3 regions of the Mesorhizobium sp. M0938 genome follow, and region 1 is predicted to be linked to each of the others. Evidence: riboswitches for the same ligand, from Rfam matches in the RefSeq annotation. Region 1 holds a riboswitch; each other region holds the start of a gene.
What was found. A riboswitch is a leader RNA that binds a small molecule or an ion and turns the genes downstream of it on or off. The one in region 1 is predicted to bind cobalamin.

Region 1 (3,268 bases):
GCTTGCCGTAGCCGAGCATCCTCAGCGCCAGCCCGAAGGCGGCGGTGGTCTTGCCCTTGCCTGGACCGGTGTTGACGATCAGCAGCCCCTTCTCGACCGTCTTTGCCGCGACCTCGGCGTCCTGCACTGCCTTGCGCTTGGCCATCTTGGCGCGGTGGCGTTCCTCGTCCTTGGGATCGATAGTATCGGCCATGTCATTTCACCTTGAGCGGCAGCCCCGCCACCATCATCAGCACCGTGTCGGCCACGGCCGCGACCTGCTGGTTGAGCCGGCCGGCGGCGTCGCGAAACCGACGGGCGAGCGCATTATCCGGCACGATGCCCTGGCCGACCTCGTTGGAAACCACGAACCATGGCCCGCGCGGTCGCGACAGCACATCCGCCAGCCCCTGGCATTCGGCCTCGATGTCGTGTTCGGCCAGCATATGGTTGGCCAGCCACAGCGTCAGGCAGTCGATCAGGACAGGCCGGCCGTCAGGCAGCGCCTCGATCGCGCCGATGAGATCGAGCGGCGCGTCGATGGTCGTCCAGCCCTCGCCGCGCCGCGACCGGTGCAGCGCGATGCGCTCGCGCATCTCGTCGTCATAGGCTTGCGCCGTGGCGATATAGGCCCATGGCGCCGGACAGGCCGTCACCAGTCTTTCGGCATGCGCGCTCTTGCCGGAGCGCGCACCGCCGATGACCAGGGTCAGCATCCCGCCAGAAGCAACGCGATCAGGCAAAGCTGTCGCGCAGGCCGGTCGCTGTGCCGGTCAAGCGGCCACGCACCACGCCGACGACGGCGCCGAGCACCAGCCAGAACACCAGATTGGTCAGCGTCACCGCCACCACGAACTGGTGGTGCAAGCCTTCCGGAATCGGCGACTCGAAACTGTCGGGCTGCGGCGCGCCGACGATATGCGGCGCCACGATCAACGCCACGGCAAGCAGCGCCAGCGGCAGCGACTTGCGGAAGGCGAGCAAGCCGAGACCGGCGGCCGTCGCCACCACTGTCGCCATCCACCAGATCTGGCGCTGGGTGAGATCGGCGGCCGGCATCGCCGGCAGTTCGGGCGGCAAGCCAAGGTTTGGAGCGAGCGTGAACACGGCGAAGCCGGCCAGGCCCCAGAACAGGCCCTGACGCCAATTGCCAATGCCGCCGGCGAACTCCGAAGCGGCCACCAGGATCAGCGCAAAGCCGATGCCAGTGACGACATTGGCAACCACGTTGAAGGCAAAGCGCTCAAAACCATCGGCCGGCGCCCAGCCGTCGTCTTCTGGAGCGGCAACTTCGGCCGGCGCCGGTGCGGCGCTGGCCATGGCATTGGTATCTGCGGCGGGGACAGCGGCATGGTCATGCGTGTGGCCTCCGCCGGCCTGTTCGTAGACCTCCGCCTTCAGGATCAGCGGCACGGTGGCATAGGCCTGCATGCAGGCGAGGACGACGCCGGCCACAAGCCCTGCGATCGCCGCGATGAACACGACGTTGCGAAACAGTGTCATGATGTCAGCCCCTCGTCAGTGGCAGGGAAACGCCATCGAATGGCGATAATCGTGGGCGGCATTGTGGACCGCATCGATATGCGAGAAGCCGACAAAGCCCATGACGAAAATGCCGAGAAATGCAGCAAGCGCCAGCTGCATGAAGCGCGACTGCGAGGAGACGGAAGCGCCGAGCGAGACGGAAGCGGTATTCATGTCTTGTCCTTTCGCCCTCCACCCGAGGGCATAGAAGTCAGTTCTCCTGTCGCCGGCAGGTCTCCTGGCTCGCGGATCAGCGCCCTTCCCCACCTTCCCGAAGAAACTCTTCAGTGGCATATGGAGAGGACTACCGCACACAGTTGCGGGGGCAGCCACGGCATTGGGCAAGAAATTTACCCTCACCGCATTCCCTCTTGGTCCCTAACGGAACCGACGACAGCTTTGACTATAGGCAGAATCGTCGCGGCCGGCAAACCAAATTCCGCCCGTTACCAGCGTGAATGCGCCATGCGGTCTCAAGGCCTCGAGGCACTGATCCGCTCGGCAACCAGCTGCTGCAGCCGCCACAGATGGCGGTCGTGAATGCCGCGCTCTTCCAGGTTTTTCACCGTGTTGTAGAGGTAGTCGGCGCCTGATCCCCAGTGCCCGCAGGATGTCGAGAGCTTTTCGACCACCTCTTCTTCCCCGAGCGGTCCGGCATAGGTCGTCCCCTTGCGGTTGATGACAAAGGCCAGCGCCTTGAACGGCCCGCTGTCGCTTGCCAGCGAGAGCAGGCGCGGACGATAGCTCGTCGGCTTCAGCGTCACCTCACGCCGAAAAAGCTTGTCGAGCTGCGCCCGGCGATCGCCATCGCTCAGCCGAAAGGCTACACCCTTGCACTGTCCGCCACGGTTCAGCGCCATCATCAGCCCCGGGCTCTGCTTGGTGCCGCGCCAGCGCGTCATGTTCATGCAAAAAGATCTGTGCCAGCCGCGCGCTACGGCGACACGTTCCTCGACGTGGTCGATTTCCGGCTTCCAGATCAATGAGCCATAGCCGAACAACCACAGCGGTTCGGAGGTTGGGAGTTCAGCCTGGAAGTCGTCGAGCATTGCGTCATAGTCGCGGTCATCCAGATGCGCCGCGTCCGGATCGGGACCGGCATCCTCGATCTCGCGCCAACAGCGCGCCACCAGTTCGGCTGTGAGCGACATCTGTCGTGCGGCCATGTCCCAATCCTTTTACTTCCGGCATGATTAGGCATCACAACCGAATCCGGCAATGCTGTCGCCCCAATTGACAAAAGATTTGCCGGGGTGTCGGCTGGCCCATAACAGGAGCCAGCCATGCAACCCAGCCAGAGCGAGCACGATCCCTATAGTGGTTTGACCCGGCTTGAACCGGCGCTGCCGTCATCGGCGTACTGGGACGCCGACGTCCATCAGCGCGATCTCGACGCCATCTGGTATCGAAGCTGGCTGCTGGTCTGCCGCGAGGTCGACCTTGCGCAGCCGCTGGCTTTCAGGACGTTCCGTGTCGGCACGCAGGAGATCGTCGTGCTGCGCGACGAGACCGGCGAGCTGCGCGCCTTCCATAACACCTGCCGGCATCGCGGCTCGCAGCTCTGCCGGGAGAGCGAGGGACGGTTGAAGGCGCGGCTGATCACCTGTCCCTACCACGCCTGGTCCTATTCGCTGCGCGGCGATCTGGTGCGGGTGCCGTCGAAATCGCTGCCTGAAGGTTTCGACAAGGCCGATCACCCGCTCTATCGCGTCGCACTGTCGGTATGGCGCGGTTTTGTCTTCGTCAATCTGGAGGAAGATGCCGC
Region 2 (3,268 bases), on a different contig from region 1:
ATCCCACCCTCTGCCGGCCCACCCTTTGCCGGCGAACCAAACGGGGCCGGTATTTCCTCCACTGCCGGTGCCGCAAAGCTTTCCTGATGATAGTTGGCCATGTCGAAGCCAGCGGCCTCCAGCATCTGCCGCACGGCGCGCATGAACGGGTCGGGGCCGCAGCAGAAGATTTCCCGCTCGCGAAAATCTGGCGCCAAAAGCGGCAGCCTGATCGCGTCGATCCGGCCCATATGGCCGAACCAGCCCTCGCGGCTGGAGCGCTCTTCGATCATGAAGCCGAGCGTCAGGCCCGGCATGCGGCTGCCGAGCAGTTCGAGTTCCTTGCGGAAGATGATCTCCTCGGGCTTTCGCGCGCAGTTGACGAAGCCGACATCGGTCCATGGCGCGCAGTCGTTCAGCCAGCGCAGCATCGACATCATCGGCGTCACGCCGGAGCCGGCCGAAATGAACAGATACTTGGCCGCGGGATGGCTGTGCAGCGAAAAGTCGCCCGTCGGCCCATAGGCCTTCACGTGAACGCCGGGCTTGAGGTTGTCGAACATCCAGCGCGTGCCGATGCTGCCGGCCTGGGCTTTCACCGTCACCGCGATCGAGAACGGCCGCGACGGCGAGGACGACAGCGTATAGGTCCGCATCAGCGGGCCGTCAGTGGTCGGCAGTTCCAGCGTCACGAACTGCCCCGGTCTGTAGCGGAACCAGGTCTGGTTGTCGGAGCGGAAGGTGAAGGTCTTCACGTCAGGCGCCTCGTCGCTGACGCCGATCACTTCCAGAACCTGGAGCCTGTCGTTCCAGGGCGCCATATCGTCGAGATGGCGGTAGAGCCCGAGATCCGTCATTGCGTTCATCTCTTCACGTTTCTCTTCAGGCGACGCTGCGCAGCGCCGGCCGGCCGCCCTCGGCAAGGCGCGGTTCGATGAACGAGGCGTACCATTCGACGAACTGGATGACGCCGCCCTCATGCAGTTCCGAATAGGGGCCGGGCTCGTAAGCCGGCGACAGGATGCCGAAGGCGTTTTCCTCGACGATGCGGCGGTCCTGGTAGTTGGTCTCGGTCCACACATGGGTGAGTTCGGCAAGGTCGTAATCGACGCCTTCGACCGCATCCTTATGGACCAGCCATTTGGTAGTCACGGCGGTTTCCGTGGCGCTGATCGGCAGCACGCGGAAGGTGACCGCATGATCGCCGAGGATGTGGTTCCAGGTCGTCGGATAGTGATAGAGCAGCAGCGAGCCGATACGGTCCGTGGAAACGCTGTCGGAAAGGTTCTTCTTCACGGCGCGCCTTCCCGTCATCGTATAGCTGACGGCGTCGCGCAGCAGCGGCGCGCGGGTGGCGCGATACTGCCCGGCCGGATCGATGCGGAACTTGCTCGGCAGGCCCGCCGCCTCGCATTTCGCCCAGTGCGCCAGCATTTCCGGATCGCTGTCGGCACCCTGCACGCCGGTCACGGTCGGCGCTTCCGGGAATGTCTTGCACAGTTCCGGATGGTTGCCGGCGCAATGATAGCACTCGCGGTTGTTTTCCCAGACGAGCTTCCAGTTGCCCTTCTCGACGATGGTCGATTCGAAGGCGACCTTGGCCTCGCGCAGCCGGTGCGGCAACAGGTAAGGTTCGATCATGGCGCGCATCGGCGCGAAATCGGCGGGCTCCCTGGCCAGGCAGATGAAGATGTAGCCGCCGACGCTCTCGCAGGCGACCGGCTTCAGGCCGAACTGGCTTTTGTCGAAACCGTCCGCCATCTGGCGGGCGAACAGAAGCCGGCCGTCCAACTCATACGTCCATTGGTGATAGGGGCAGACGAGCTTCGCCGCCGTGCCCTTGTCAGCATTGCAGACGCGGCTGCCGCGATGCCGGCAGGAGTTGTGGAAGGCATTGATCTTGCCTTGCTGGTCGCGGACCAGCACAACCGGATAATCGCCGATCTGGGCGGTGATGTAGCTGCCCGGCTTCGGCAGTTCGCAATCATGGCCGATGAACAGCCAGTCGCGATACCAGATCAGCTCCATGTCGAGTTTGAAGAAGTCGGCATCGGTGTAGAAGGGCTGCTCGAGCGAGTAGCCTTGCCTGCGGCCGTGCAAGAGCCTCAGCATGTCGTTGCGCGCGTCCATGTCCTGTCCTCGCTTTCGTCGCATCGGCCCGAAAATCGGAATCGATTTTCGGAAAGCACGATGCGCAGGTTCAAAGTCTTGGAGCGTACTTTGTGCGTCCAAGTGAACGCACGTCGCTCCAAGGACTGAACTGGTGGTGATGGAGGAAGGATCGGCTGCAGGCCGGTGAAGGACCGGCATGCTCTATCCACCTCTTGACCGCCCACCGCGATCAGTCGAGTTCAACACCTCGGGCTGGTTTCCGGGCTCTGGAGTGTCCTTGCGGGCGGTCGCGACACCTTCCCAGGCTTGTGGCCCAGTGGTCTCCCGTTGCGACTTGAACTCCACCACCGTTGCGGGGGCAGCGCCGGGTTCTGACCGGCTTCCCAATTCTCCGCTTCGTCGTCACCAAGCGGCACCTGAGATGGTGTGATCTAATCATGACGGCCGGCCGACTGTCGGCATGAAAGCGACATCGTATCCATGCGGCGCGACACAGCCGGCGAAGCGTGCAGGTTGGCAATAGCAGGGCTGGAACCCCATTTTTCGGCGGCCATTGCTGGCGGTCGTGGCATCGAATCCGACCCGCGGCGGAGACAAAGAAGGTTAACAGTTTCCAAAAGTGACTATTAGCCACTTCTAAAATCGAACCGAACGGTTCGTTTCTGTTGACAATGCGTGCATGACGCTGTGAACGCGGGTCCGCCAATCCGTCAAATGGGCGAATAGTGTATTTGGCTTAAGTAATTGAAAGAACAACCAAAGTCGATGCAGATAGAAGCACCTGGTACAATTTCAAGGTGCAGATTCTTGGTCCACACGGAACAACTTCGTGATTGGAATCTGCCGGATTGCCTTCCCACATCGGGCCTGTCCGAACGACGCGAATTCCTTTCAAGACACGCCGCTAGACGGACCGAAAACTAAGATACTGGAGTATCAACAATGAAAAAGATTGCTCTTGCTGCCGTCGCCGTTTTGGCCATCACCGGCAGTGCCTTTGCTGGCAGCGACCATTATGGGTCCGACGGCTATGGGTCCGACGGCGCCAACCAGCCGACTGCTGCGGTCGACAGCTCTTACACGGCTTCCATTCAGAAGCCGGCTCACGCTGAAAAGCCCGTTGTCCAGGGCGCCGACCGTGACCGTTTCGGCAATTAACAGCTGATCCCACAATTAA
Region 3 (3,268 bases), on a different contig from region 1:
AGGGCGGCCTTCGCGCCGCTGAACCAGGGTTCGCACGATCAGGTCGCGGCCTTGCTCGACCGGCTCCCGGATCCGGAGCAGGACAGGCTGGTCAAGGCGATGCAGACGGTGCAGCGCCTGCTGGGCGACAGTGCCGAGCCCAAGGTCCCCTACATGCTGCGGCCTTTGCAGGTCGGCGACATCGGCTGGATCATCCATCGCCAGGGCCTGCTCTACGCGCAGGAATATGGCTGGGACGAAACCTATGAGGCGCTGGTCGCCGAAATCCTCGGCGCCTTCGTCAAATCCTTCGATCCGAAATGGGAACGCAGCTGGATCGCCGAACGGGAGGGGGAAGTCGTTGGCTCGGTCTTTGTCGTGCGCCAGTCGGACACGGTGGCGAAGCTGCGCCTGCTCTACGTCGAGCCCTCGGCGCGCGGTCTCGGCATCGGCAAGCGACTGGTCGAGGAATGCATCGGCTTTGCCCGTGCTAAGGGATACAAGACGCTGACATTGTGGACCAACGACATTCTCGTCTCGGCGCGCCGCATCTATGAGGCGGCGGGCTTCAAGCTTGCCGAGGAAGAGCGCCACCATTCCTTCGGCAAGGATCTGGTCGGCCAGAACTGGAACCTGGAGCTGTAACGTCTCTCACCCCTTCACCGGTATCCAGATTTCCAGCCCGCCATTGCCGCTGCGCGGATCGAATTCGGGGCCGTAGCGCTCGAATTCGGGCGCATCGGCGATCTCGTGTCCGGACGCCGGCAGCCATTTGTTCCAGATCGTGTTGACCGTGCGGCGGATGGTCGAGATGTGGTCACGATGGGCGAACACGGCGTATTTCTGCGCCGGCACGCGTACGCGCGAAAACTCCTTCGGCAGGTCCGAAAAATCGGACACCTCGACACCGGCGATGTAGTCGAAATTGCCGGCGTCGTCGCCATTGACGCAGACGCCATAGGCGACGTCGCCGACCTCGCCCGGAATGTTGCCGATATAGGGGCCGAACCGCTGCCATTGCATCGGGATGCCGGCGCTGGTTTCGCAGCTGTAGCGTTCGCTGAGACCGGCGATGAGGAACGGCCGGCTGGCCTCAAAACGCGGCGGCTCGAGATTGGTGAGGAAGGACTGGTCCATCAGGATCGGCTCCACGAGATCGAGGTTGTCTAGCGAGCCTTGCGCGCGCACCAGTTCCGGCGTGGTGCCGAATTGGTCGCGGAAGGCGCGGGTGAAGGCCTCATGCGAGGCATAGCCGGTGTCGAGAGCGAGCGAGAGGATGTCGGGTGCACCGGCGGCGAGCTTGCGCGCCGCTTCGGTCAGCCGGCGAGACCGCATGTAGCCCATCACCGAACGGCCGGTCGCCGCACCGAAAGCCCGCGTCACGTGAAAGCGCGACACCCCGCTGCTCTTGGCGACATCGTCGAGCGAGACGGATTCCGGCAGATGGCTTTCGACGAACCACAGCGCTTTCTCGGTAGGATTCATTTGGCTCCTTGCATGGGCCAGTCTTCACATTGGCAAAGTCTTCGCGTCGGCAGGTCATCGTGCCGTTTCCTGGAGCTCGCAGTTTGATCGAAATTGCGCACTGCGCAAATCGCGACGGCGGCCGGCAGTCGAAGGCGTCAGGCGAAAGAGCTTGACAGGAGCAAGCAACGTCTTTTAGGTAGTAACGTTATTACATAACGATGATCCATATGACTCCCTCTGACAAGACCCTAGCTCTCGTGGCTTTCCGAGCCCCGGAAATTTATTGCGCTGTGATTGGCGGGAAATTAGGGTGGGCGACTGATGGTCCCCGAGTCGAAAGGCGAGGGGTGAAAAGGGAACACGGTGAGATCTTCGGATCGAGGCCGTGGCTGCCCCCGCAACTGTAAGCGGTTAGCAAGATCCGAAATGCCACTGGCCGGCAAGGCTGGGAAGGCAGGATGGCGCAAAGACCCGCGAGCCAGGAGACCTGCCATCGGCTTGAGTTGACCGGACGGGGTGTGCCGGGAGGAGACGTGGACATCGGTCTTGTCGGCCGGTCGGTCCAGCTTCCTTCCGTCGCCATTGAGAAAGTGACGGTAAGTTGGACGCCTCCCAGCCTCTTCTTGAAGCGCGCGAACTGAGCGCGACGGCGGGTAGTCAGCGCCTGGTCAGCGCGGTGAGCCTTTCGGTGGCGGCGGGCGACCGCCTCGCCATCATCGGCCCCAACGGCGCCGGCAAGACGACGCTGTTGCGCATGCTATGCGGTACGCTGCGGCCAAGCGCGGGAGAGGTGAGATTTTCCGGACGCCGGCTGGAGACGTTTTCTGCCGCCGAGCGGGCGCTGCACATGGCTGTCGTCGGCCAGACCGATCAGCCTGATCCGCGGCTTGCCGTGATCGACTATGTCGAGCTTGGGCGCGTCCCGCATGCCGGTTTGCGACGAAGGAGCGAGCAACGCGACATCGTCGTCGAAGCGCTTCGCAGAACCGGCCTGCTGCCGCTGCTCGGCCGCACGATCGGCTCGCTGTCCGGTGGCGAGCGGCAACGCGCCCAATTGGCACGCGCCATCGCCCAGGAGCCTAAAATCCTGTTCCTCGACGAACCGACCAATCATCTCGATCCGCGCGCCCGCAGCGAACTTCTCGAACTCGTATCGCAGTTGGGCATGACCGTCGTGGCGGTGCTTCACGATCTGTCGCTGGTCACGCCATTTGCCACCAGGGTGGCGGTGATGAACGAGGCCCGACTGCAGGCACTCGCCGGTCCGCGCGAGGCGCTGACCAAGCAGTTGATCCGCGACATTTTCGGCGTCGACGTGCTTCGGCTGCGCCATCCCACCGAAGACCGCGAACTCACGGTCTTCGAAGTTCCAAACCGCGCCTCTTCCGATTTAACCAAGGAGCAACATCCGTGAAACGCCTCGCACTGTCTTCTGCTTCCCTCCTGCTTGCCCAGACCGCCTTGGCTTTTCCGGTAACTGTCGACAGCTGCGGCACGCCGCTGACCTTCGATGCCGCGCCGAAGCGCGCCGTCATCCAGGATCTGAACATGGCCGAGATGGCCTTCGCGCTGGGGCTGCAACCGTCGATCGTCGGCCTGACCGGCATCACCGGATGGTACAAGGTCGGTCCGGAATTCAAGGCCGAGCAGGGCGCGATCCCGGAACTCGCGCCGAAATACCCGACGCTCGAAAACCTCGTCGCCGTCGAGCCTGATTTCTTCTTCGCCGGCTGGTACTACGGCATGAAGCCGGGCGGCGAGGTGACGCCCGATACGCTGGCGCCGCACGGTATCAAGACGTTGGTGCTGACGGAAAGCTGCG

Region 2: it holds a riboswitch for cobalamin, as region 1 does, so the genes downstream of both, NKH73_RS00710 (aromatic ring-hydroxylating oxygenase subunit alpha) here and NKH73_RS13240 (CbtB domain-containing protein) in region 1, are expected to answer to the same signal.
Region 3: it holds a riboswitch for cobalamin, as region 1 does, so the genes downstream of both, NKH73_RS14600 (ABC transporter ATP-binding protein) here and NKH73_RS13240 (CbtB domain-containing protein) in region 1, are expected to answer to the same signal.

The regions. Positions count from the first base shown of each region.
Region 1 covers NZ_JAMYNS010000006.1:280,554-283,821, forward strand. Annotated here, with positions in the region: gene cobO (cob(I)yrinic acid a,c-diamide adenosyltransferase) at 1-193, opposite strand, end outside; gene cobU (bifunctional adenosylcobinamide kinase/adenosylcobinamide-phosphate guanylyltransferase) at 195-695, opposite strand; gene NKH73_RS13235 (CbtA family protein) at 715-1,482, opposite strand; gene NKH73_RS13240 (CbtB domain-containing protein) at 1,498-1,677, opposite strand; cobalamin riboswitch at 1,715-1,910, opposite strand; gene NKH73_RS13245 (gamma-glutamylcyclotransferase) at 1,977-2,669, opposite strand; gene NKH73_RS13250 (aromatic ring-hydroxylating oxygenase subunit alpha) at 2,787-3,268, shown strand, end outside.
Region 2 covers NZ_JAMYNS010000001.1:158,481-161,748, reverse strand. Annotated here, with positions in the region: gene NKH73_RS00715 (FAD-binding oxidoreductase) at 1-836, opposite strand, end outside; gene NKH73_RS00710 (aromatic ring-hydroxylating oxygenase subunit alpha) at 862-2,109, opposite strand; cobalamin riboswitch at 2,325-2,526, opposite strand; gene NKH73_RS00705 (DUF680 domain-containing protein) at 3,034-3,249, shown strand.
Region 3 covers NZ_JAMYNS010000007.1:106,153-109,420, forward strand. Annotated here, with positions in the region: gene NKH73_RS14590 (bifunctional helix-turn-helix transcriptional regulator/GNAT family N-acetyltransferase) at 1-624, shown strand, start outside; gene NKH73_RS14595 (GyrI-like domain-containing protein) at 631-1,464, opposite strand; cobalamin riboswitch at 1,752-1,955, shown strand; gene NKH73_RS14600 (ABC transporter ATP-binding protein) at 2,048-2,860, shown strand; gene NKH73_RS14605 (ABC transporter substrate-binding protein) at 2,857-3,268, shown strand, end outside.